DNA from 3 places in the Agromyces sp. NPDC004153 genome. Region 1 is predicted to be linked to each of the others. Evidence: predicted binding sites of a transcription regulator. Region 1 holds the regulator's gene; each other region holds the start of a gene.
The links. The regulator LexA, encoded in region 1, represses DNA repair genes until DNA is damaged. The targets are predictions, from matches to a motif close to TCGAACANNTGTTCGA.

Region 1 (7,264 bases):
CGCGACACCCACCCGCCGAGTACGGCCGGGGGACGCGGCCTGCCGTGGATTCCCGGTCGGCGCGGCCCGCCACGCAGGAGCACCATGGCAGAGACCGGACCCGACGCCGGCGGCGCCGACTGTCGGCCCCGCACGCCGGTCTCGTTCGAGCTGTACCCGCCGCGTACGGATGCCGCGGCGATCGCGCTGGGGCGCACCATCGACCGCCTCGCCGAGGCGCATCCCGCCTTCATCTCCGTCACCTTCGGCGCCGGGGGCTCGTCACGCGACCGCTCGCTGACCGTGCTCCGCTACATGCTCGAGAACACCGACGTCGAGCCCATGGCGCACCTCACGTGCGTGGGCTCCTCGCACGCTGAGGCGAACCGCCTCGTGCGCGAGTTCCTCGACGCGGGCATCACGAGCTTCCTCGCGCTCCGGGGCGACCCACCCGTCGGCGCCGATCCCGACGCGGGCATCGGCGACCTCGACAGCGCCGCCGAGCTCGTGCAGCTCATCCACCGGGTGCAGGAGGAGCGGGAGCCCTTCGCGCAGGTGGGCATCCCGGGGCTGGCCGGTGTCACCGAGATCCGCGAGCGACCGCGGCCCGAGCGCGTGGCGGTCGCGGCCTTCCCCACGGGGCATCCGCGGTCACGAGGCCCCGCCCAGGACGTCGACACGCTGCTCGCGAAGGAGATCGCCGGGGCAAACCTCGCGATCACGCAGCTCTTCTGGCACGCCGACGACTACTTCGGGTTCGTCGAGCGCGCCCGTGCCGCGGGCGTGACCATCCCGATCCTCCCGGGGATCATGCCGGTCACCACGCCCGCCCGCCTCGCGCGCCTCACCGAGCTCACCGGCGTCGAGCCGCCCGCGTCGCTCGCGATCGACCTCGAGATCGAGCCCGACGCGGACGCGCAGACCGAGATCGGCATCGACTTCGCCGCCCGGCTCGCCGCCGACGTGGTCGACGGCGGGGCGCCCGGCCTGCACCTGTACACGTTCAATCGCCACGAAGCCGTGCTCGACGTCGTCGACCGCCTCGGCCTCGGCCAACACGACCGACTCGTCAACGAGAGGAACACCACAGAACGATGACCGCACACGCCTTCCCCACCGGTACGATCCTGGGCTACCCGCGCATCGGCCGCCGTCGCGAGCTGAAGAAGGCCGTCGAGGCCTTCTGGGCCGGCACGATCGGCGCCGACGAGCTCGAGGCCGCCGCCGCCGACCTGCGCGCCGCGACGCGGGAGCGCCTCGCGTCGCTCGGGCTCGGTCGCGACGACTCGTCGATCCCCGAGTCGTTCTCGTACTACGACCAGGTGCTCGACGCCGCGATCGCCGTGGGCGCGGTGCCCGAGCGCTTCCGTCGCCTGCAGGACGAGTCGGGCCGGGTCGACCTCGCCGGCTACTTCACGATCGCCCGCGGCGAGGGCGAGGACGCCCCGCTCGAGATGACGAAGTGGTTCGACTCGAACTACCACTACCTCGTGCCCGAGATCGGACCCGACACGTCGTTCGCGCTGCACGCCGACCGCATCCTCGCCGAGTTCGCCGAGGCGAAGGCGGCCGGGTTCCTCACGCGACCGGTCATCGTCGGCCCCGTCACGTTCCTCCTCCTCGCGAAGGCCGCCGACGGCGCGCCCGAGGGCTTCCGTCCGCTCGACCGCCTCGACGACCTCGTGCCCGTCTACACCGCGCTCCTGGCCGAGCTCGCCACCGCGGGCGCCGCCTGGGTCCAGCTCGACGAGCCGGCGCTCGTGAGCGAGAGCATCGACGAGCCCCGCGAGCGCGTCCTCGACGCGATCGGCCGCGCCTACGACGCCCTCGGCTCGGCCGAGGACCGCCCCGCGATCTTCGTGGCAGCGCCCTACGGTGCACTCGACGACGCGCTGCCGGCGCTCGCCGCCGCCCCCGTCGAGGCGATCTCGTTCGACCTCGTGCGCGGCACCGCACCCGAGCAGCTCGACCCGGCGACCGAGGAGTCGCTCGCCGCGAAGACGCTCGTCGCGGGCGTCATCGACGGCCACAACATCTGGCGCGGCGACCTCGCGCACGCCTTCGAGCGCGCCGACGCGCTGCGCTCGCGCTCGGGCGACGTCGCGGTGTCGACCTCCACGTCGCTGCTGCACGTGCCGCACGACGTCGACGACGAGACGCTGCTCGACCCGCGCCTCGTGAGCTGGCTCGCGTTCGCCGACCAGAAGGTCGCGCAGGTGGCGACGCTCGCGCGCGGTCTCGCCGAGGGACGCGACGCGATCGCGACCGAGCTCGACGCGGCATCCGCTGCCCTCGCCGACCGCGCCGGCGCGCCGGGCGTGCGCGTGCCGGCCGTGCGCCACCGCCTCGACGCGCTCGCCGACCGCGACTTCACGCGTGCGGCGTACGACGAGCGCGTTGCGGCGCAGGAGGCACTCGAGCTGCCCGAGCTGCCGACCACGACGATCGGCTCGTTCCCGCAGACGCCCGACATCCGCCGTGCTCGCGCCCGGCTCGTGAAGGGCGAGCTGACGGATGCCGCGTACCGCGCGCTCATGCGCGAGGAGATCGAGCGCGTCATCCGCCTGCAGGAGGACCTCGGCCTCGACGTGCTCGTGCACGGCGAGCCCGAGCGCAACGACATGGTGCAGTACTTCGCCGAGCTGCTCGACGGCTTCGCGGTGACGCAGCACGGCTGGGTGCAGTCCTACGGCTCGCGCTGCACGCGTCCGTCGATCCTGTGGGGCGACGTCTCGCGCCCCGCGCCCATGACGGTCGAGTGGTCGACCTACGCCCAGTCGCTCACCGAGAAGCCCGTGAAGGGCATGCTCACCGGGCCCGTGACGATCCTGGCGTGGTCGTTCGTGCGCGACGACCAGCCGCTCGGCGACACCGCGCGCCAGGTCGCGCTCGCCCTGCGCGACGAGATCGCCGACCTCGAGCAGGCCGGCATCCGCGTGATCCAGGTCGACGAGCCCGCGCTGCGCGAGCTCCTGCCGCTGAAGCTCGCCGACCAGCCCGCCTACCTCGACTGGTCGGTCGGCTCGTTCCGCCTCGCCACGGGCGGCGCCGCGTCGGCGACGCAGGTGCACACGCACCTCTGCTACTCGGAGTTCGGCGTGGTGATCGACGCGATCCGGAACCTCGATGCCGACGTCACGTCGATCGAGGCCGCGCGCAGCCGCATGGAGGTCGTCGACGACCTGTCGACGAGCGGCTTCGACCACGGCATCGGCCCGGGCGTGTACGACATCCACTCGCCGCGCGTGCCGAGCGCCGCCGAGGTGCAGGCGCTCCTCGAGCGCGCCGTCGCCGAGATCCCGGCGTCGAAGCTGTGGGTCAACCCCGACTGCGGCCTCAAGACGCGCGGCTACGACGAGACCGTCGCCTCGCTGGAGCACATCATCGAGGCGACGCGCGCGGTGCGCGCCGAGCTCGCGGAGCCCGTGCTGGCCGAGTAGGTCCGTCGACCGTCGTCCCGGCCGGATGTCGCAGCCCGCGGCATCCGGCCGGAGTCGTCTCGGATGCCCGCGTCTCGCGTGCGCCGACCTCGCCCCCTGCCGCCGTGCAGGGTCGTCCGTTGTCGCCGGAACGCCCGCCGACGTACCATGCGGCATGCGCAGGTGGCCGATCGCAGCGTCCGCGATCGTCGTGCTCCTGTCGGCCGGATGCACCGGGGGCGGGCCGACCGCGCCCCCGGGTCCGCCGTCCGACCCGCCGTCCGACCCGCCGGCGACCTCGGATGCCGCGGCCCCGGCCGGTGTCGGCGACCGCGCCGCGCACACCGCGACACCCCTCCCCGACGGCCGCATCCTCGTCGCCGGCGGATGCGTCGTCGACGGGTGCGGCACCGCCACGGCCGAGGTGCTCGTCGTGGGAGCCGACGGGCGCGAGGCGACGCCGGCCGAGCCGATGAGCGTGCCGCGCACGAACCACACCTCGACGCTGTTGCCCGACGGCCGGGTCGTCGTGATCGGCGGGTTCCTCGGCGAGGGTGCGGGGGTCAGCGGGGCGGTGGACGTCCGACCCCGAGGCGGGCACCACCACGACCGTGGCGACGGTCGCGCCGCGCGGCGGGCACGTGGCCGCCCTCCTGCCCGAGGGTGGCGTGCTCGTCGTCGGCGGCGAGACGGCCACGGGCGTCACGGACGAGGCCGTGATCGTCGACCCGGTGACCTGGGAGGTCCTCCCCACGAGCCCGCTGCCGTGGCCGGCGGACGCGCTGGAGGCGTCGACCCTCCACGACGGGCGGGTGCTCGTGACGGGCGGACGCGTGGCGCCCGGGACCGGATCGCCGGCGGCTGCGATCTACGACTCGGCGGACGGGACCTGGGTCGAGGTGGGACCGCTGGCGACGCCCCGGTTCAAGCACGTCCAGGCGACCCTCGCCGACGGCCGGGTCCTCGTCGCCGGCGGCACGCCGGACGACCGCCGGGTGCTCGCGACGACGGAGGTCTTCGATCCGGGAACTGGAGCGTTCACGCCCGGTCCCGACCTCGCGGAGCCGCGCTACAAGCTGTCGGGCGGAGCGCTCGCCCTCCCCGACGGCCGCGTGCTCATCGGCGCCGGTGGCGGCTCGGTCGAGGTCGTCGACGTCGCCGCGGGCGCGTCCACGGTGCTCGTCGAGCTGGAGCGGCCCGCGTCGTTCGCGACCGTGAGTCCGCTCGAGCACGCTGCCGTGCTCGTGCTCGGCGGGTACGACGACCGGATCGCGCTGACCGGCCTCGCGCTCGAGGTCGAGATCCCCGGCCTCGGGTGACAGGGACCGGTCCGTTCGCAGCCGGCGTCCAGTCACGTCGGGGGCGATCCCCAGCCGCGATCGCTATGGTCGCTCCATGCGTCTCGCGGTACAGGAATCCGGCAGCGGCACGAAGACCGCCGTCCTCATCCACGGCATCATGTCGGATTCGCGAGCCTGGCACCGCGTGACCGCCGAGCTCCTCGAGCACGGCTTCCGCGTGCTCGCCGTCGACCTGGCCGGGCACGGACGCAGCCCGCGTGCGCGCCGGTACTCGCCCGCCGCCTGGGCGGACGACGTCGTCGAGACGCTGACGCCGCTGATCGACGGGCCGCCCGACGTGGTCATGGGCCACTCGCTCGGCGGCCTCGTGGCCAGCCTCGTCGCCGACCGCATGGCGCCGCGCGCCGCGATCTACATCGACCCGGCGTTCTCGTTCCCGACCGGCATCCGCGGCTGGGCGTTCAAGGCGTTCTTCGCGGTCGCGCCGCGACCCCGGCGCTCGGCGCTCGTGCGCATGAACCCGAAGTGGAGCGCCGCCGACGTCGACATCGAGCTGGCCACCCTGCGGGACTGGGACCGACGCACCATCCTCGGCTTCGCCGACACCCGGCCGCTCGTGCCGCCGGCGCGACTCGTCGCGCCGAGCCTCGTCGTGCTCGCGGAGAAGAGCCTGCTGATCACCGAGCGCGTCGCGGCGCAGCTGCGTCGGCAGGGGATGACCGTCGAGACCGTGGAGGGCACGGGCCACACCGTGTTCCGCGACGACCACGCGGGCTTCATGGACACGATCGTCGACTGGCTGCGGGGCGTCGGAAAGGCGCAGCCCCAGGCGGCCCTGGCGGTCGCCGCCGCCTGATCGCGCGGTCGGGGCATCCGGTCGCGCGTGAGGCCGCTCGCATCGACCTCCTGCCACGCGGCGGCGCTCAGACCGTGCGCAGGACCGCCACGACCTTGCCGAGGACCTCGGCCTGGTCGCCGAGGATGGGCTCGAACGCGCTGTTGCGGGGGAGCAGCCACGTGTGTCCGTCGCGCTGGCGGAACACCTTGACCGTGGCCTCGCCGTCGAGCATGGCCGCGACGATCTCGCCGTTCTCCGCCGTGCGCTGGGAGCGCACCACGACCCAGTCGCCGTCGCAGATGGCGGCGTCGATCATCGAGTCGCCCACGACCTTGAGGATGAAGAGCTCGCCCTTGCCGACGAGCTGGCGGGGGAGCGGGAAGACCTCGTCGATCTGCTGCTCGGCCGTGATGGGGATGCCGGCCGCGATGCGCCCCACGAGGGGAACCATCGCGGCGTCGCCGACGGGGATGGGCTCGCCGGCGGACGGCGCGCGATCGGCCGATCCGGGCAGCTCGATGAGCACCTCGAGGGCGCGCGGGCGGTTGGGGTCGCGGCGCAGGTAGCCGGCCAGCTCGAGCTGGTTCAGCTGGTGCGTGACGCTGGAGAGCGACGAGAGCCCGACCGCGTCGCCGATCTCGCGCATGCTCGGCGGGTAGCCGCGGCTCGACACCGAGCGCTGGATGACCTCGAGGATGGCGACCTGCTTGGCGCTGAGGCTCTTGCGGCGGCGCGCCCTGCCCTGGTCCCGCACGTCGTCGATGTCGGTGCTCAAGGTCTCCGCCCCTCGTTGCGGCCGCTCGCGACCGGATGTCGGTGGTCTCTGATCGACTGTGGTCGAACATTCGAAACTGTATCCGGCAGATGTCGGTGCGGCAAACATTCGTTCGAGTGTGTCGCGGAATCCGCGGGCACATTCCGGCGGATCGGATGCTTGCAGCTTCGAACATTCGAAGATATATTCGGAACAGAGCTTCGCATCCGGCCCTCCCGGCCGAGGGCCGGGTGCGACTCGTCCAGGAGGTGTGACATGAGCGCAGCGATCGTCCCGACCCGAACCATGCCGGTGGAGTCCGCACCGCGCACGGCGACGCGGCTCCGGTTGACGCGCCGAGGGCGCATCGTGTTCACCGCGCTGGCGTCCCTGCCGCTCGTCGTCTGGGCGCTCGTCACCGTCCTCGGCTCGGGTGGTGCGGCAGCCGACGGCGGCTCGTCGGCGCCCGCCTCCTCGTTCGAGTACGTCACGATCGGCCAGGGCGACTCGCTCTGGGCCATCGCCGAGTCGCTGGCGCCCGACGGCGACCCGCGCGTCCTCATCGACGAGATCATCCGCCTCAACGGTCTCGACGACGCGGTCGTCGAGCCGGGGCAGCGGCTCGCCCTCCCGGTCGTCCCATGACGTCACGGCCGCGGGGCGCAGGGGTGCCCGTGGCTAGCATGGACGGGTGACGAGCCTCGACGACCTGCCCATCCGCGACGACCTGCGCGGGCGCACGCCCTACGGCGCGCCGCAGAAGTCGGTCCCGGTCGCGCTCAACGTCAACGAGAACACCCATCCGATCCCCGAGGACGTCGCGCACGACATCGTCGCCCGGGTCGCCGCGGCGATCCTGAGCCTGAACCGGTACCCCGACCGCGAGTTCACGGCCCTCCGGCGCGCCCTGGCCGACTACCTCGGGCACGACCTCGACATCGACCGCATCTGGGCGGCGAACGGCTCGAACGAG
Region 2 (7,264 bases), 1.2 Mb from region 1:
TCGGCGATCACCCCACCGTCCGTTCCCTCGGGAATCTCTTCCCGGACGATGTACACCTCGGCGAGCTCGGTGCCGGCTGCGGCACGCGCATCTGCGCCACGCACATAGGTAATGAGCAAGAATGCTCCGACGGCGGCGACAACGAGTGCCACGATGGCGCCGATGATTCGGGTCTTCATATTGGATGTCTCCTGATGGCGGAAAAGCAGTAGGGGTGCCGTGCAGGACTAGCCCGACAGTCGTACGATCATCAAGTCCGAATCGGGCGAGTCGCCCAACTCGAATCCATCGGCGAGGTCTACATACGACCGGAAATACCCCTGAATCGTCTTATTGGCGCAGCCTCCCGAGCACGCCGATCGATCGGGGTCGTTGATACCTGGCACTCGGATTCCGGTGATGTGGAAGGCGGCAAAGGCAACCAAGTGATATTCCACGTCAGAGCCGTTGCACATTGGATTTGGATCCGTCGGGCGTGATGCATCTCGGCAGTCATCGAAAAGCGGAATGAGAACGGTCTGCCCGATGTAACTGCTGAGCAGTTCGGCAGAACATCCAGAAGAGTTGCCGTTGGCGCCGGAAGTGCCTGGCACCCATGGATCGGCTAGGTCGATGTCCACCGTGCAGTTCGAAGACTCCACCCATCCAAATGCGCCCCTTGAGAACACATCAGCCACGCCATCGCCGTCTTCGTCGGGCCCGCAATGCCTGCGCTCGGTCACGTCATAGCTGATGTTGATGGTGGAGCCAGTGAAATCGTCACCGGTCGGCTCATGATCCGCGAATTCGCAACGCCCGAACGTGAGTGCAAGAGTGTTGCCCGCGACGGGAAGCCCCCAAACGGCACTTGCTTCAGCAACGACGGTCGTAGGAGCGAGTCCGAGGGCCGAGGCGAGAGGATGACTGAGTGCTGCGTCACCGTCGATGGTCTGGGTCGACGTCCTGACTGTGACCTTCCCGCTCCGACCATCCACCTCGAAGGTGCCTTCGGGAATTGATGCGGTGGCAGCTCCATCATTCGCGTTGCTATCCGAGTACGTGGATGCAACGTCGCTAGCATCCCCCTCACAGGAGTCGGGTAGCAGTGCGCACTCTTGGGCGACGGCAAGCGCTGCCGCGTCAGCACCGTTCTGGAGCTGGGCCTTCTCGTAGTACAGCAGCCCGATATCCACTACGAACGCCAGTATCGCGAGAAGCGGTACGAGGAGGAGAGCGAACGTGACCGCGGTAGCCCCGCGCTCCTCGCGATTGTGAGCACGAAGAACGTTCAACCGCCGCATCGCATGCTCCCGGTTCCCTTGAGTCTTACCTCCGGTGCGGCCACGCTCAACCACCCCGTCAAATCGGTCAATGGCGTCGTTACGACCATTGTCAACTCGTCGTCATCCACCGTGTCGCTACAAAGGAATGGGTATTCGAACTCAACCGGGCCGGCGACAAGCGCGTCAGCGCGTGCTTCTGCGGATTCCTCGACCGTTGGGCTGCCAGATGCGACCTCATCGTCGTAGTGAATCGCGTAGTAACGAGCGCCTTCGCGAGCTGCGGCCGTAACGGCGAGCTGCTGGCTCAGCACCCAGCCGAAGTCGATGATCGCAAACAGCACGAGAAGGAGCAACGGCAGGATGAGCGCGAACTCGACCGCCGCGGCCCCGCGTTCCGGCGCTTTGGATGGCATGGTGACCTTCACGACGAAGAGACCGGCCGGCCGTGTTCTATCAGGACACGGCCGGCCGGTTGAAGAGCAATCAGCCGGCGGAACCAGCGGGCGCCGGGATGGTCTCCGTGCCGTCCAGAATCGGAACGATCGTGTCGTTCACCCAGTCCACGAGCGCGGGTGCGATGAGAGTCAGGGCGCCGACAATGACGATCGAGGCTGCGCCGATGATAAGCGCGTACTCGGTCGCGGTCGCGCCCTCTTCTTCACTGCGGACGGAGTTGACGAGCGCGCGAACGCGCGAGTATGCCTTGAGCATTGCTGTGTCCTTCGGGTTCGAGGAGAGAGAATTGCCACCGGCGGGCACCAGCGGCTAAGCGAAGGTAACTGTGCGTATGCATACGTAGCTATGCCCCCGTTTGGGGGTGCGGAAGGATTTGCAGCACACGGACCTGTGGGAAAGCACGGAAAACCGCGGATTCACCGAATCGTGGTCCCCCGGTCTGGGGGTACGTCGATGTACCCCACAGGGGTTGACCCCGGAGGTTTTCGTCCGTTTCACGCTCCGACGATGAGGACGGCGAGCAGTGCGCCCACCAGCATCGAAGGTCCGAACGGGATCGATCCGCGCAGCGTCACGCGCCGGAGAAGCAGGGCCACGATCGCGACCAACCCGCCCACCACGAATGCCGCCAGCAGCCCGATGAGCCATGTGTTCAGTCCGAACCATCCGAGCAGCAGGCCGATCACGAGCGCGAGCTTCACGTCCCCCATGCCCATCGACGACGGCGAGATGAGGGCGAGCACGAAGTACACGGCGAACATCGCCGCCGACCCGATCGCCGCCCAGAGCAGCGCGATCCACTCCCCCGACACCCACGTCGGCGGCACCAGCAGCACCCCGACACCGGCGAGCGCCGGGAAGATCACGGCGTTCGGGAGGCGCTTCTCCGCAAGGTCGACGAGCGCGAGCACGGTGGATGCCGCGGCGAACACGAAGAGCGCGGGCAGGATCCACGCGAGACCGAACCGCAGGGCGAGCGCGCCGAACGTGACGGCGGTGATCACAGCGCCGGCGACGCGGACGGTGCGCAGCGGCATCCGCTCGCCCTTCGTCGAACGCTGCGTCCAGGCAGCGAGCGGCCACCACCCGAGCGCGGCCCCGACGATGGCCGCGACCACGGCGGTGGTCACGGTCTCGAGCGGCATGATGTGCAGCGTAGCGGTTCGATCCATCGACAGCGTTCGCCGTGGCTGACACAGTGGAGGGACCACACGGAGGAGACGAGATGAGCGCAGAGGTCGAACAGGCATACGACGCGGTCACGCGCGAGCTCCTGATGGACGAGGACTATGACGTCGACCTGACGCCCGACGGGCTGCTCGTGAAGGGGCGGCTGTTCGCGTTCCTCGATGGCGACGACCTGGTGGTCGAGCTGCCCGAGGCTCGGTCATCCGACCTGCGGGAGCGCGGGATCGCCGTGGCGTTCCACTCGACGAAGGGCGGCGACAGCCGCAACTGGGTGCGCGTCGCCGACCTGCAGCTCTGGTCGGAGCTGGCGCGGGAGGCGCACCAGTTCGTCGGGGAGCCGCCGGTCGGGCATCAGTCGTAGGGGCGTTTCCGGTGAGCCTGCCGCCGTCACTGCGGCCGCGCGCTATTCGCATGTACATTCGATGTTCGCGCGCCTTCTCCATCAGTACATTCGAATAAATGTCGGAGGGTCATGCGAACATCGAAGCATGACGACGCAGGGCGACCGGGTGGCCACGCAGCCGCACGCCCTGCTCTTCGCGATCAGCGGCGGCGGGGCGCTGGGGCGCGTCGGTGAGGGGTTTCGAGAGCTCGTCGCAGCCTGGTTTCCGGCGGCGGATGCCGCGGCTGAACCGGATGCCGCCGCTGAGACCGATGCCACAACCGAAGCGGATGCCGCGGCGAATCCATCCCGAGGCGCCGATGCCCTGAATGACGATCAACTCGTCGAGGCGCTCAGGGCGATCGCCCGGCTCGAGCGATCGATCGAGGCGCTGAAGCTGCAGTGCTCCTCGGCGATCGCCAGGCGTTCGGTGGGCGATTCCCGGCACGACGGGCTCGCGGGTCGACACGGCTTCGCGTCACCCGAGCGGTTCATCGCCGCCACCACCGGCGCGAGCACGTCCGAGAGCACCAAGCTCATCGCGGTCGCCGCGGCCACCTCGACCCGCGAGTCGATCGGCGCGCAGGCCGCTCGAGGGCCGCGCTATGCGCACGTCGCCGCGGCGATCTCCGCCGGAACCATCTCGGTCGAGGTCGCGCACCGCATCACCACGTTCCTCGACTCGCTGCGGCTCACGATCGACGCCGACCACCTCGAGCCCACCGAGCTGAAGCTGCTCGAACGGGCCGGGGCCGTCGGCGTCGACGGCCTCACTCGCTACTTCAAGCTCCTTCGCGCGCAGCTCGACAAGCCTGGCGTCGCAGCACGCGAAGAGGAGCTGCACGCGCGACGGTCGCTGCGCATCTGGGAGGACCAGCACGGGCTCATCCACCTGCGCGGATGCTTCGACCCCGCCACGGCCGCGCCGATCAAGCTCGCGGTCGAGACGCTCGTGTCCGCAGACCTCCACGCTGCACGCGACGCGAAGAGCCGACTCGCGGCCCGCACTGCGGCGGCCGCTTTGGAGGCGATCAGCGCATCGGATGCCCCGGCCTCGCTCGCGGCCAGTGCATCGGATGCCGCGGCCCCGCGCGCGGCCAGTGCATCAGATGCCGCCGCCTCGCACGCGGCACACGCACCGGATGCGGCCACCTTGCGCGCGGCCCATGCATCGGATGCCCCCGCCTCGCACTCGGCCCATGCATCGCACGCCACCGCGCCCGTGACGCCCGTGCCCGACGCGGCCGACCGGGCCCTCGCCGACACGCGCACCATCGAGCAGATGACCGCCGACGCCCTCGCTGACATCGCCCGACTCGCCACCACGGTCGAAGAGGCGCCGCCGGCGCTCGCGGCCGCGACGGTCGTCGTTCGCATCGACAACGACGACCTCATGAGCGGGGTCGGCTTCGCGACCATCGACGACATCGACCAGCCGATCTCCACGACCACCGCCCTCGGCATCGCCGCCGGTGCGGGGCTCGTCCCGATGGTCACCACGGGCGACGGCGAGGTGCTGCACCTCGGGCGCCGTCAGCGGCTCTTCACCAAGGCCCAACGCATCGCACTGGCCGAACGCGACGGCGGATGCGCCCATCCCGATTGCGCTCGCCCGACCGCGCACACGCAGGCGCACCACATCCGGTGGTGGCTCGCACACAGCGGCCCGACCGACCTGTCGAACGGGGTCCTGCTCTGCGCGTTCCATCATTGGATGGTCCATCACGACGGATGGCAGATCTTCATACGCGACGGCGCCGTCTGGTTCGTGCCGCCGCCGCATCTCGATCCCGAACAGCGCCCACGACCGGGTCGCCGCGCCGCACGTCTCGACCTGTTGGCCGCCTGAGGTGACGCGCGCCGGCACGCCGCTGGTGTGAACGCCGCAGGCGCGCCGCGCGTGTGAACGCCGCCGTCGCGGCCGGCACGCTGCGGCATCCGACATCGCAGGCACCAGCAGCCGCGCACGCCGCACCGATCACCAGCGCGCCGCTGCGACGCAGCGCCGCTATGCCACCTCGTCGCGCGAGATCTCGACCATCTCGTCGCGCGGCACGACCTTCACGCGCACCCGACCCTCGGCCGCGCCGAGCGCGAGCTCGTGCTCGTCGAGGCGGTGCCAGCCGTCGAGGTCGGTCCACTCGATGCCGCGCGACTCGAGCATCTCGATCACCGACTCCTCCGACGGCGACTCGGGCCGCCACCAGTTGCCGAGGTCGTTGATCAGGTGGCGGATCGTCTCCATCGCGTCCGACTTCGTGTGCCCGATGAGGCCGACCGGTCCGCGCTTGATCCAGCCGGTCGCGTAGACGCCGTACATCTGGCGCGGGTCGCCCGACTCCTTGTCGCGGATGAGCACCTGGCCCTCGTGGTTCGGGATCACGCCGAACTTCTTGTCGAATGGGATGCCCGGCAGCGGCGTCCCGAAGTAGCCGACCGCGCGGTAGACGGCCTGCACGGGCAGTTCGCGGATCTCGCCCGTGCCGCGCACGCCTCCGGCGCCATCGGGTTCGGTGCGCTCCCAGCGGATGGCGCCCACGCGACCGTTGCCGTCGGAGAGGATCTCGAGCGGCTTCGCGTAGAAGTGCAGGTGCAGGCGACGCGACGCCTGCCCGACCTCGCGCTGCCGCCACTGCTGCAGCACCTTGTCGATGACAAAGACCTGCTTGTTGCCCGAGACCGCGGCGCGCGCGGCGTCGTCGTACTCGAAGTCCTCGTCGTAGACGATCATGTCGACGTCGCGCAGCTCGCCGAGCTCGCGCAGCTCGAGCGGCGTGAACTTCACCGAGGTCGGGCCGCGACGGCCGAACACGTGCACGTCGGTCACCGGCGACTCGGCGAGGCCGGCGGCGACGTTCGCGGGGATCTCGGTCGGCATCAGGTCTTCGACGTGCTTCGCGAGGATGCGCGAGATGTCGAGGGCCACGTTGCCGTTGCCGATCACGGCCACTTCGCGCGCCTCGAGCGGCCAGGTGCGCGGGTAGTCGGGGTGCCCGTCAAACCAGCTCACGAACTCCGCGGCGCCGTAGGAGCCGTCGAGCTCGATGCCCGGGATGTTGAGCGACGCGTCGCGCACGGCACCCGTCGCGAAGATCACGGCGTTGTAGTGCTTCTTCAGGTCGTCGAGCGTGATATCGGTGCCGAAGCGCACGTTGCCGAAGATGCGGATGTCGCCGCGGTCGAGCACCTCGCGCAGGGCGGTGATGATGCCCTTGATGCGGGGATGGTCGGGCGCGACGCCGTAGCGCACGAGGCCGTAGGGCGCCGGGAGGTGGTCGAAGAGGTCGATCGAGACGTCGAAGTTCCGCTCGGCCTTCAGCAGGATGTCGGCGGCGTAGATGCCGGCGGGGCCGGCTCCGACGATCGCGAGTCGCAGCTTGTTCCTCGTCACGTGCGTGGTCTCTCCATCAGGTCTGGCTGTGATCAGCTCTGTCGCTCCACGATCGTCTCGGCGAATCGCGTGAGCGCTTTCTTCACGCTGCCCTCGGGCAGCGGCGCGAGCGCATCCACGGCCTCGCGCGCCCACCGGTGGGCCTCAGCGAGCGTAGCGCGCGTCGCCTCGTGCTCGCGCAGCTCGGCCACGATCGCGTCGACGGTGCGGCGCGACGGCACGACGCGCGCGGCCTGCGTGTTCGTGTCGTGTGGGTCGAACGCGGTGACCGGCTCGGTCTCGACCACCACGTCGCGCTTGATGCGCCGCAGCAGGTCGGCGGATGCCGCATCCGTACGTGCGAGCTCGGCGAGCCGCAGCAGCGGAAGCGTGACGACCCCGGCACGCAGGTCGGTGCCGGGCACCTTGCCGGTCTCCTCGGGCTGCGGCGAGAGGTCGATGACGTCGTCGATGAGCTGGAACGCCACGCCGATCTTCTCGCCGAACTCGACGATCGGCTTCTCGAAGGCGGGGTCGGCGCCCGAGAAGACGACGCCCGACTGCGCGGCCGCGGCGATGAGCGAGCCGGTCTTGTCGGCGAGCACC
Region 3 (7,264 bases), 490 kb from region 1:
CCGGCAAGCCCAACGTCATCGAAGTCCTCCGCTCGGGACGCTGCGATCGGGTTCTCGCGGCGGTCTCCTGCGGATTATCCCAGTTCCCGCGCGCGCGGCGCAGTCGAGCGAGCAGTGGCTCCCCGGAGCGACGACCTCGTCGCGCCGAGAGCATGCCCGCCTCCGACGCTCAGAACAGGGCGGCGGGATCGAGCGACGGCGCGAGCGCCTCGAACGGGGGCGCCTGCTTCGGCGCGACGGACCCCGTGGATCGCACGCCCCCGGTGACCACGTCCTCCCGCCCGCGCACGAGGCCGTGGGCCCTGATCAGCGGATGCATCCGCTCGCCCAACCACCGCCGATAGCCCTTCGGCGCGTAGGTCACGTTGCCGTAGTACATCGAGCGGTACTTCGGCACGAGGTCGGGATGCTCGCGCTCGAGCCACTGCATGAACCACGGCTTGACACCGGGCTTCAGGTGCAGGGCCCCGTAGATGACGGCCGTCGCCCCGGCCGCCTTGGCCTGGCGCAGCGCCTCATCGAGGTGGGCGCGGGTGTCGGTGAGGTACGGGAGGATCGGCATCATGAACACGGTGCAGTCGAGCCCTGCCTCGCGCACCGCGGTCACGGTCGCGAGCCGCGCCTTCGTCGACGGGGTGCCGGGTTCGACCGACTGCTGCAGCTCGTGGTCGTAGACGGCGATCGACATCGCGAGGTCGACGGGCACGTGCGTCGCGGCATCCGCCAGCAGCGGCAGGTCGCGCCGCAGCAGCGTGCCCTTCGTGAGGATGCTGAACGGCGTGCCGCTCGTCGTGAGCGCCTCGATGATGCCGGGCATCAACGCGTAGCGGCCCTCGGCGCGCTGGTACGGATCGGTGTTCGTGCCGAGCGCGACGGGCTCGTGCCGCCACGACGGGCGTGCGAGCTCGGGACGCAGCACGTCGGCCACGTTGACCTTCACGATGATCTGCCGGTCGAAGTCGTCGCCGGCGTCGAGGTCGAGGTACGTGTGCGTCGGCCGGGCGAAGCAATAGGCGCAAGCATGGGAGCATCCCCGGTACGGGTTGATCGTCCAGCCGAAGGGCATGGGCGACGGGCCCGGCACCTTGTTGAGCGCCGACTTCGCGAGCACCTCGTGGAACGTCACGCCGGCGAACTCGGGCGTCTGCACCGAGCGCACGAGGTTGTTCAGCTTCGCCAGCCCCGGGAGGGTGCCGGCCTGCTCGACGCCGAGTTCCTGGCCGCTCCACCGCATACCGACATTCGAACACATGTTCGAATCAGAGGCAAGCGGATGCCGCGGCGAGCCGTGACCCGCCGCGGCATCCGTCTCGCCGTCTCCGTCGTGCACTACTTCGGACCGCACGGGCGACCCGCCGCGGTGGGCGGCCGCTCGGCCCGCGCGCCCGCCGCGGCATCCGGAGTTGCGCACGCGCCGAGACGAGTGGCGAGGCGTGCGCCCGCGCCGCGGCCAGAGGCAAGCGGATGCCGCGGCGAGCCGTGACCCGCCGCGGCATCCGTCGCCCGTCAGGCCGCCACCGGCTCCGCGCGCCCGGCGACGAGCTCGAGCCGCTCCCCCGCCCACCGCCGGCGCAGCCAGCGGTCGTGGCTCGCGATCACGACGGCGCCCGGGTACGCGCCGAGCGCCTCCTCGAGGTCGGTCGCGAGCCCGAGCGACAGGTGGTTGGTCGGCTCGTCGAGGAGGAACACGTGCGGCGGCCGCGCGATCACGAGCGCGAGCGCGAGCCGTCGCTGCTGCCCGACCGAGAGGGTGCCGACCGGGCGGGACTCGTCGCGCGGGGCGATGAGCCCCAGGCTCGACAGCGGCACCTGCTCGGCCCGCCGATCGCCGAGCACGCGCTCGTAGAGACGGCGTGGCGAGGCATCCGGATCGGCGAATCGCACGTCCTGCTCGAGGAGCTGGACGCGCAGGCCGCGGCGTCGATGGACCGTGCCCCGGTCGACCGAACGGTCGCCCGCGAGCACGCCCAGGAGCGTCGACTTGCCCGCCCCGATCGCGCCCGTGACGAGGAGCCGCGTGAGCGGCGCGACCTGCAGCGCATCGAGTTCCAGTCGCCCTTCGACCGCGACGTCCGACAGCTGCAGCAGCAGGCCCGACGCGTCCTCGAGCGCGTGCGATCCCGACGGGATGCCCGCGAACTCGAGCGGCGACGGGGGCTTGCGAACCTGCTCGCGCTCGAGCGTCGCGAGCCGCTGCTCGGCGTTCCTGACGCGCCGCGACACCGCCTGCTCCACGTTGCCGCGCTTGAAGTGCTTCAGGAACTTGTCGTTGTCGGTCGCGGCCCGGCCGTGCGCCACGTGGCGCGCCGAGTCGGCGGCCGACCCGCGCAGGCGTCGCAGCTCCTCCTGCTCGTCGACGTACTGCCGACGCCAGCGATCGAGCTCGTCGGCCTTCGCGGTGAGGTACTCGCTGAATCCGCCGCCGAAGACGGTGCCGCCGGATGCCGCGAGCACCTCGTCGCGCGAGGCGCCCGCCGGGGCGCCGCCCGCGCCGGCGAGCGCGAGGGCTCCGGATCGGCCCGGATCGAGGTCGAGCAGGCCCGTCGCGACGCGGTCGAGGAACTCGCGGTCGTGGCTGGCGAACAGCACGGGTCCGCGCCACGCCCGCAGCTGCTCCTCGAGATACGTCGCGGCGTCGTCGTCGAGGTGGTTCGTCGGCTCGTCGAGCAGCAGCGCGTCGGGGGCCGCGAGCAGCAGCGCCGCGAGGGCGAAGCGGCTGCGCTGCCCGCCCGAGACCTCGTCGAGTCGCCGGTCCAGGACGATCGCACCCAGCCGGAGGCCGTCGAGCAGCTCGTCGCGACGCGTGTCCAACGACCAGACGTCGGCCCGTTCGGCCGCGTCGAGCGCTGCCGAGTAGCGGGCGGATGCCGCGCCGTCGGCGTCACCGTGGGAGAGCGCCGCGGCGGCGGCATCGAGCTCGCGCTCGACCGCGCGCACCTCGGCGGCCGCCGCCTCGAGCACGTCGCCGACGCGGTCCTCGGGCCGGAACGGCAGCACCTGCTCGAGGAAGCCGGTGCGCACCGGGCGCGTGAGGCGCCCCGACACGTCGGCACCGTCGGGATCGCCGGTCGCGGCATCCGTGACGCCCTCGACGCCGGCGAGCAGGCGCAGCAGCGTGGACTTGCCGGCGCCGTTCTCGCCGATCAGGCCGATGCGGCGACCGGGTGCGACCGAGAACGAGAGGTCGGCGAAGACGCGGCGACCGCCGTAGGCGGCCGACAGTCCGTCGGCGCGCAGGTGAAGGGAATGTGAGAGATGTACAGCCATGCGGGAACGTCCGTTCGCGAAGGCTCCCGGGTCGACGACCGGCACGCCTGACGGCGGGGTCGCTGACGGTGCACCGGGCGACGCGCGCGGCACGGCGGGCGCGGGCGTCGACCCGGGAGCGGAGATGGGTGATCCCGCCGGGCATTCGCCGTCGTGAAGGGTGCACGCGACACTGTCGCGATCAGTGGAAGGTGCACACCCGACGTCAACGGCGCCTCAGGCGCGGGACGGTGGGATGTGCTCACTTCATAGCGGGGTCGACGATAGCAGACGCCCGCGGGGCGCGCCAAGCGCGCGCGCCGGCAGTGTCGATCCGCGGTGGAATTCCGCTCGCGCGCGGGAATCCCGCACGGGAGGGATTCCAGCGGCACAACGGGATTCCGGCGGCCGCAGTGGCCGTGAGAGCGCCTACGCCGTGAGCTCGAGCACCTTCGCGGTCTCGGCGAGCGACGCCTCGGCCTCGGCCGGGTCGGTCGACAGCTGCCGCCCGGCGCTCGGGATCATCTCGCGGAGCTTCGGCTCCCACGCCGCGATGCGGTCGGGGAAGCAGCGCGCGAGCACGTCGAGCATGATCGGGGCCGCGGTCGACGCACCCGGGGAGGCCCCGAGCAGGCCGGCGATCGTGCCGTCGCCGCCCGTGATCACCTCGGTGCCGAACTGCAGCACGCCGCCCTTCTTCGGGTCCTTCTTCATGACCTGCACGCGCTGGCCGGCGGTGATGAGCTCCCAGTCGGCGTCCTTCGCGGTGGGCATGAACTCGCGCAACGCGGCGAGCTTCTTCTTGCGCGACGCGAGCAGCTCCGAGACGAGGTACTTCACGAGGTCGAAGTTGCGCATGCCGACCTGGAGCATCGGGCCGAGGTTGTGCAGCCGCACCGAGAAGGGCAGGTCGAACCACGTGCTCGACTTCAGGAACTTCGGCGTGAAGCCCGCGTAGGGGCCGAACAGCAGCGCGGCCTCGCCGTCGACGATGCGCGTGTCGAGATGCGGCACCGACATCGGCGGGGCGCCCACGGCGGCCTTGCCGTAGACCTTCGCCTGGTGCTGCGCGACGACCTTCGGGTTGGTCGTGCGCAGGAACTGGCCCGAGATCGGGAAGCCGCCGTAGCCCTCGATCTCCTTGATGCCCGAGTGCTGCAGCAGCGCGAGGGCGCCGCCGCCCGCACCGACGAAGACGAAGCGGGCGTTCACGGTCTTCGGCGTCTGGCCGACGGTGTGGCGCACGCGCAGGTGCCACATCCCGTCCTTCCGACGGGTGAGCCACGTGACCTGGTGGTTGGTCTGCACGGACGCGCCTCGGCGCTCCATGTCCTGGAAGAGGAACTTCGTGAGCGCGCCGAAGTCGACGTCGGTGCCCGAGGCGGAGCGGGTCGCCGCGACGCGTTGCTTCGGGTTGCGCTTCTTGGCGATGAGCGGCGTCCACTCGGCGATGCGCTCGAGGTCCTCGGTGTACTCCATGTCGGAGAACAGCGGGTGGTCCTTCAGCGCGTCGTAGCGCTTGCGCAGGTACTCGACGTTGGCCTTGCCCTTGACGAACGTCATGTGCGGCGTCGGGTTGATGAACCGCTCGGGGTCGGGCAGCGCGCCGATCGACACGAGGTACGACCAGTACTGGCGGCTCACCTGGAACTGCTCGTTGATCTGGATGGCCTTCGCCGGGTCGACGCTGCCGTCCTCGGCCTCGGGCATGTAGTTGAGCTCGCAGAGCGCCGCATGGCCGGTGCCGGCGTTGTTCCACGCGTTCGACGACTCCTGCGCGACCTCGCCGAGTCGCTCGTAGACGCGGATGCTCCAGTCGGGCTGCAACTGGGAGATCAGGGAGCCGAGCGTCGCGCTCATGATGCCCCCGCCGATGAGCACGACGTCGACGGTTTCCTCAGAAGTCACGATTTCCAGTCTAAATGGCCCGGCGGTGTCCTCTTGACCGCGGGGCGATCGTGCGGTAAACGCCGTCCGAACGCCGCCTCGTCGCGACGGGCGCCGGTCGGGGCATCCGGATGCCGCGACCGGCGCCGCTCAGAGTGCCGCGACGCCCCCGGCGATCAGCCCGACCCCGGCCGTGATGAGTGCGGCCGTGAGCGACACGACGCCGGCCCAGAGCAGCCAGATCAGGCGGTTCGGACGCTCGGGATCCTTCCCGAGCACCGACAGGAAGAAGCCCGCGGGCATGAGGATCGCGGCGATCGGCACGCCGAGGCGCGCGAGCTGCATCCAGAACCCGTCGAGGGCGGCGTACGAGATGACCGCGAGGATCGCGATCGACAGCACGAGCAGCACGGCGGCGTGTGCGTGGCCCGCCCGGAAGAAGCTCATCTGCAGCCGGTTCGCCGGTGCGTGCCCGCGTACGACGCGGGTGAGGAAGTAGCCGCCGCTCTCGACGGTGACGAGCGCGAGCAGCAGGATGCCGATGAGGATGAGGTCGTTCGGCGACGGCATGGCGGGGTCCTTCCGACTCGAGGAGGATGATTGGATAGTGGTACTCTCCAATACTAGAGAGTGGCACTATCCAATGCAAGGAGCCTCCGGATGCGCATCTCCGCCCTCGCCGCCGAAGCGGGCCTGCCCGTCGCGACCGTGAAGTTCTACTTGCGCGAAGGGCTCCTGCACCCCGGCGTCGCGACCTCGGCGACGCAGGCGAGCTACGACGCGTCGCACGTGCAGCGGCTCCGGCTGATCCGCGCCCTCACGGGACCCGTCGGGCTCAGCGTCGGGCAGGCGCGCACGATCCTCGGCCTCGTCGACGACCCCGGCGACGACCTCTACGCCACGCTCGGGCGCGCGGTGAGCGCCCTGCCGCCGGCGGTCGACGCGGCATCCGACGACGACCCCGACCCGTACCCGCGGGCCCGCGCCGCCCTCGAGGCGCTCGGCCAGGTGTACGACCCGCGGTTCGCCGCGGTCGCTCAGCTCGAGACGGCGCTCGCGGCGGCAGAGGCGGCCGGGATGCCCATCAGCGAGGACCGGCTGCTCGAGTACGGTCGGGGCCTGCGCGACATCGCCGCGTTCGACCTCGAGCGGATGCCGCAGGAGCCGCACGCCGCGGTCGAGTACACGGTGCTCGGCACCGCGCTCTACGAGCCCGTGCTCCTCGCGCTGCGGCGGCTCGCCCACCAGGACGTGGCGGCCCGGCGCGACCTCACGGGCTGACACGTGCATGGCGCGCCCCGCGCCCGAGTCGGACGGCCTCGCTCGAGCGCGCGTGGGCTCAGCGGCCGGGGAGCCGCGCGAGCGCGGGAAGCTGCTCGGGATCCTCGAGCGCCGACCCCACCGCGACCGTGCGCACGCCCGCGTCGAGGTACGCACCGGCGTTCGTCGCGTCCATCCCACCGGTCGCCACGAACCGGGCACCGGGGAACGGACCCGCCATGGCGCGGAACCAGGCCGGCCCGAGCAGCGACGCCGGGAACGCCTTCAGCCACGTGAGCCCGAGCGCCATGGCCGCCTGCACCTCGCTCGCGGTCGCGACGCCGGGCAGCGGCGGCAGGCCGGCCGCGATCGACGCGCGGACGACGTCGGGGTCGAACCCGGGGCTGACCGTGAATGCGGCGCCGGCGGATGCCGCGAGCTCCACGTGCCGGGTCGTCACCACGGTGCCGGCCCCCACGTGGCGCCCCTCGGCGCGCCCGGCCGCGACGACCGCGGCGAGCGCCTCGACGTCCTCGTCGGACTGGATCGGCAGCTCCACCGCGTCGATGCCGAGGTCCCAGGCGCGCCGGGCGAGCTCGAGGCTGCGCTCGACGCCGAGGCCGCGGAAGATGGCCATGAGCGGCCGGTCGGCGAGGAGCTCGTCGAACGCGTCGTTCCGGAGTGTCACGTCGTTCCTCCTGCGGGCGGCGGCCGGCTCGGAGTCCGGCCTCGGGAAGTCGGCGGTGTCGGCGAGCACGAGCACGGCGCGCTCGTGCCCGGCGCGCACGCGCACAGCTGGGGGCGCACCGCCGAGCCAGGCGTCGAGCCACCCGGCCGCGAACGCGTCGCCGGCGCCGACGGCCTCGACGAG

Region 2: a site for LexA is predicted at 3,314-3,329, ahead of ACWEOH_RS06035 (DUF222 domain-containing protein). Genes of this name have one in related genera too.
Region 3: a site for LexA is predicted at 1,243-1,258, ahead of ACWEOH_RS02540 (Rv2578c family radical SAM protein). Genes of this name have one in related genera too.

What each region holds. Positions count from the first base shown of each region.
Region 1 is NZ_JBSGFY010000001.1:44,479-51,742, reverse strand. Features, by position in the region: gene ACWEOH_RS00215 (methylenetetrahydrofolate reductase) at 85-1,077, shown strand; gene metE (5-methyltetrahydropteroyltriglutamate--homocysteine S-methyltransferase) at 1,074-3,419, shown strand; gene ACWEOH_RS00205 (Kelch repeat-containing protein) at 4,010-4,717, shown strand; gene ACWEOH_RS00200 (alpha/beta fold hydrolase) at 4,794-5,555, shown strand; gene lexA (transcriptional repressor LexA) at 5,623-6,300, opposite strand; gene ACWEOH_RS00190 (LysM peptidoglycan-binding domain-containing protein) at 6,568-6,936, shown strand; gene ACWEOH_RS00185 (histidinol-phosphate transaminase) at 6,983-7,264, shown strand, end outside.
Region 2 is NZ_JBSGFY010000001.1:1,291,813-1,299,076, forward strand. Features, by position in the region: gene cpaB (Flp pilus assembly protein CpaB) at 1-179, opposite strand, end outside; gene ACWEOH_RS06010 (pilus assembly protein TadG-related protein) at 228-1,280, opposite strand; gene ACWEOH_RS06015 (TadE family protein) at 1,268-1,675, opposite strand; gene ACWEOH_RS06020 (Flp family type IVb pilin) at 1,746-1,973, opposite strand; gene ACWEOH_RS06025 (prepilin peptidase) at 2,213-2,863, opposite strand; gene ACWEOH_RS06030 (hypothetical protein) at 2,944-3,267, shown strand; gene ACWEOH_RS06035 (DUF222 domain-containing protein) at 3,395-5,137, shown strand; gene ACWEOH_RS06040 (FAD-dependent oxidoreductase) at 5,297-6,679, opposite strand; gene ACWEOH_RS06045 (polyprenyl synthetase family protein) at 6,712-7,264, opposite strand, start outside.
Region 3 is NZ_JBSGFY010000001.1:535,044-542,307, forward strand. Features, by position in the region: gene ACWEOH_RS02535 (sensor histidine kinase) at 1-19, opposite strand, end outside; gene ACWEOH_RS02540 (Rv2578c family radical SAM protein) at 170-1,234, opposite strand; gene ACWEOH_RS02545 (ABC-F family ATP-binding cassette domain-containing protein) at 1,507-3,267, opposite strand; gene ACWEOH_RS02550 (malate:quinone oxidoreductase) at 3,676-5,106, opposite strand; gene ACWEOH_RS02555 (hypothetical protein) at 5,284-5,703, opposite strand; gene ACWEOH_RS02560 (MerR family transcriptional regulator) at 5,794-6,414, shown strand; gene ACWEOH_RS02565 (PfkB family carbohydrate kinase) at 6,473-7,264, opposite strand, start outside.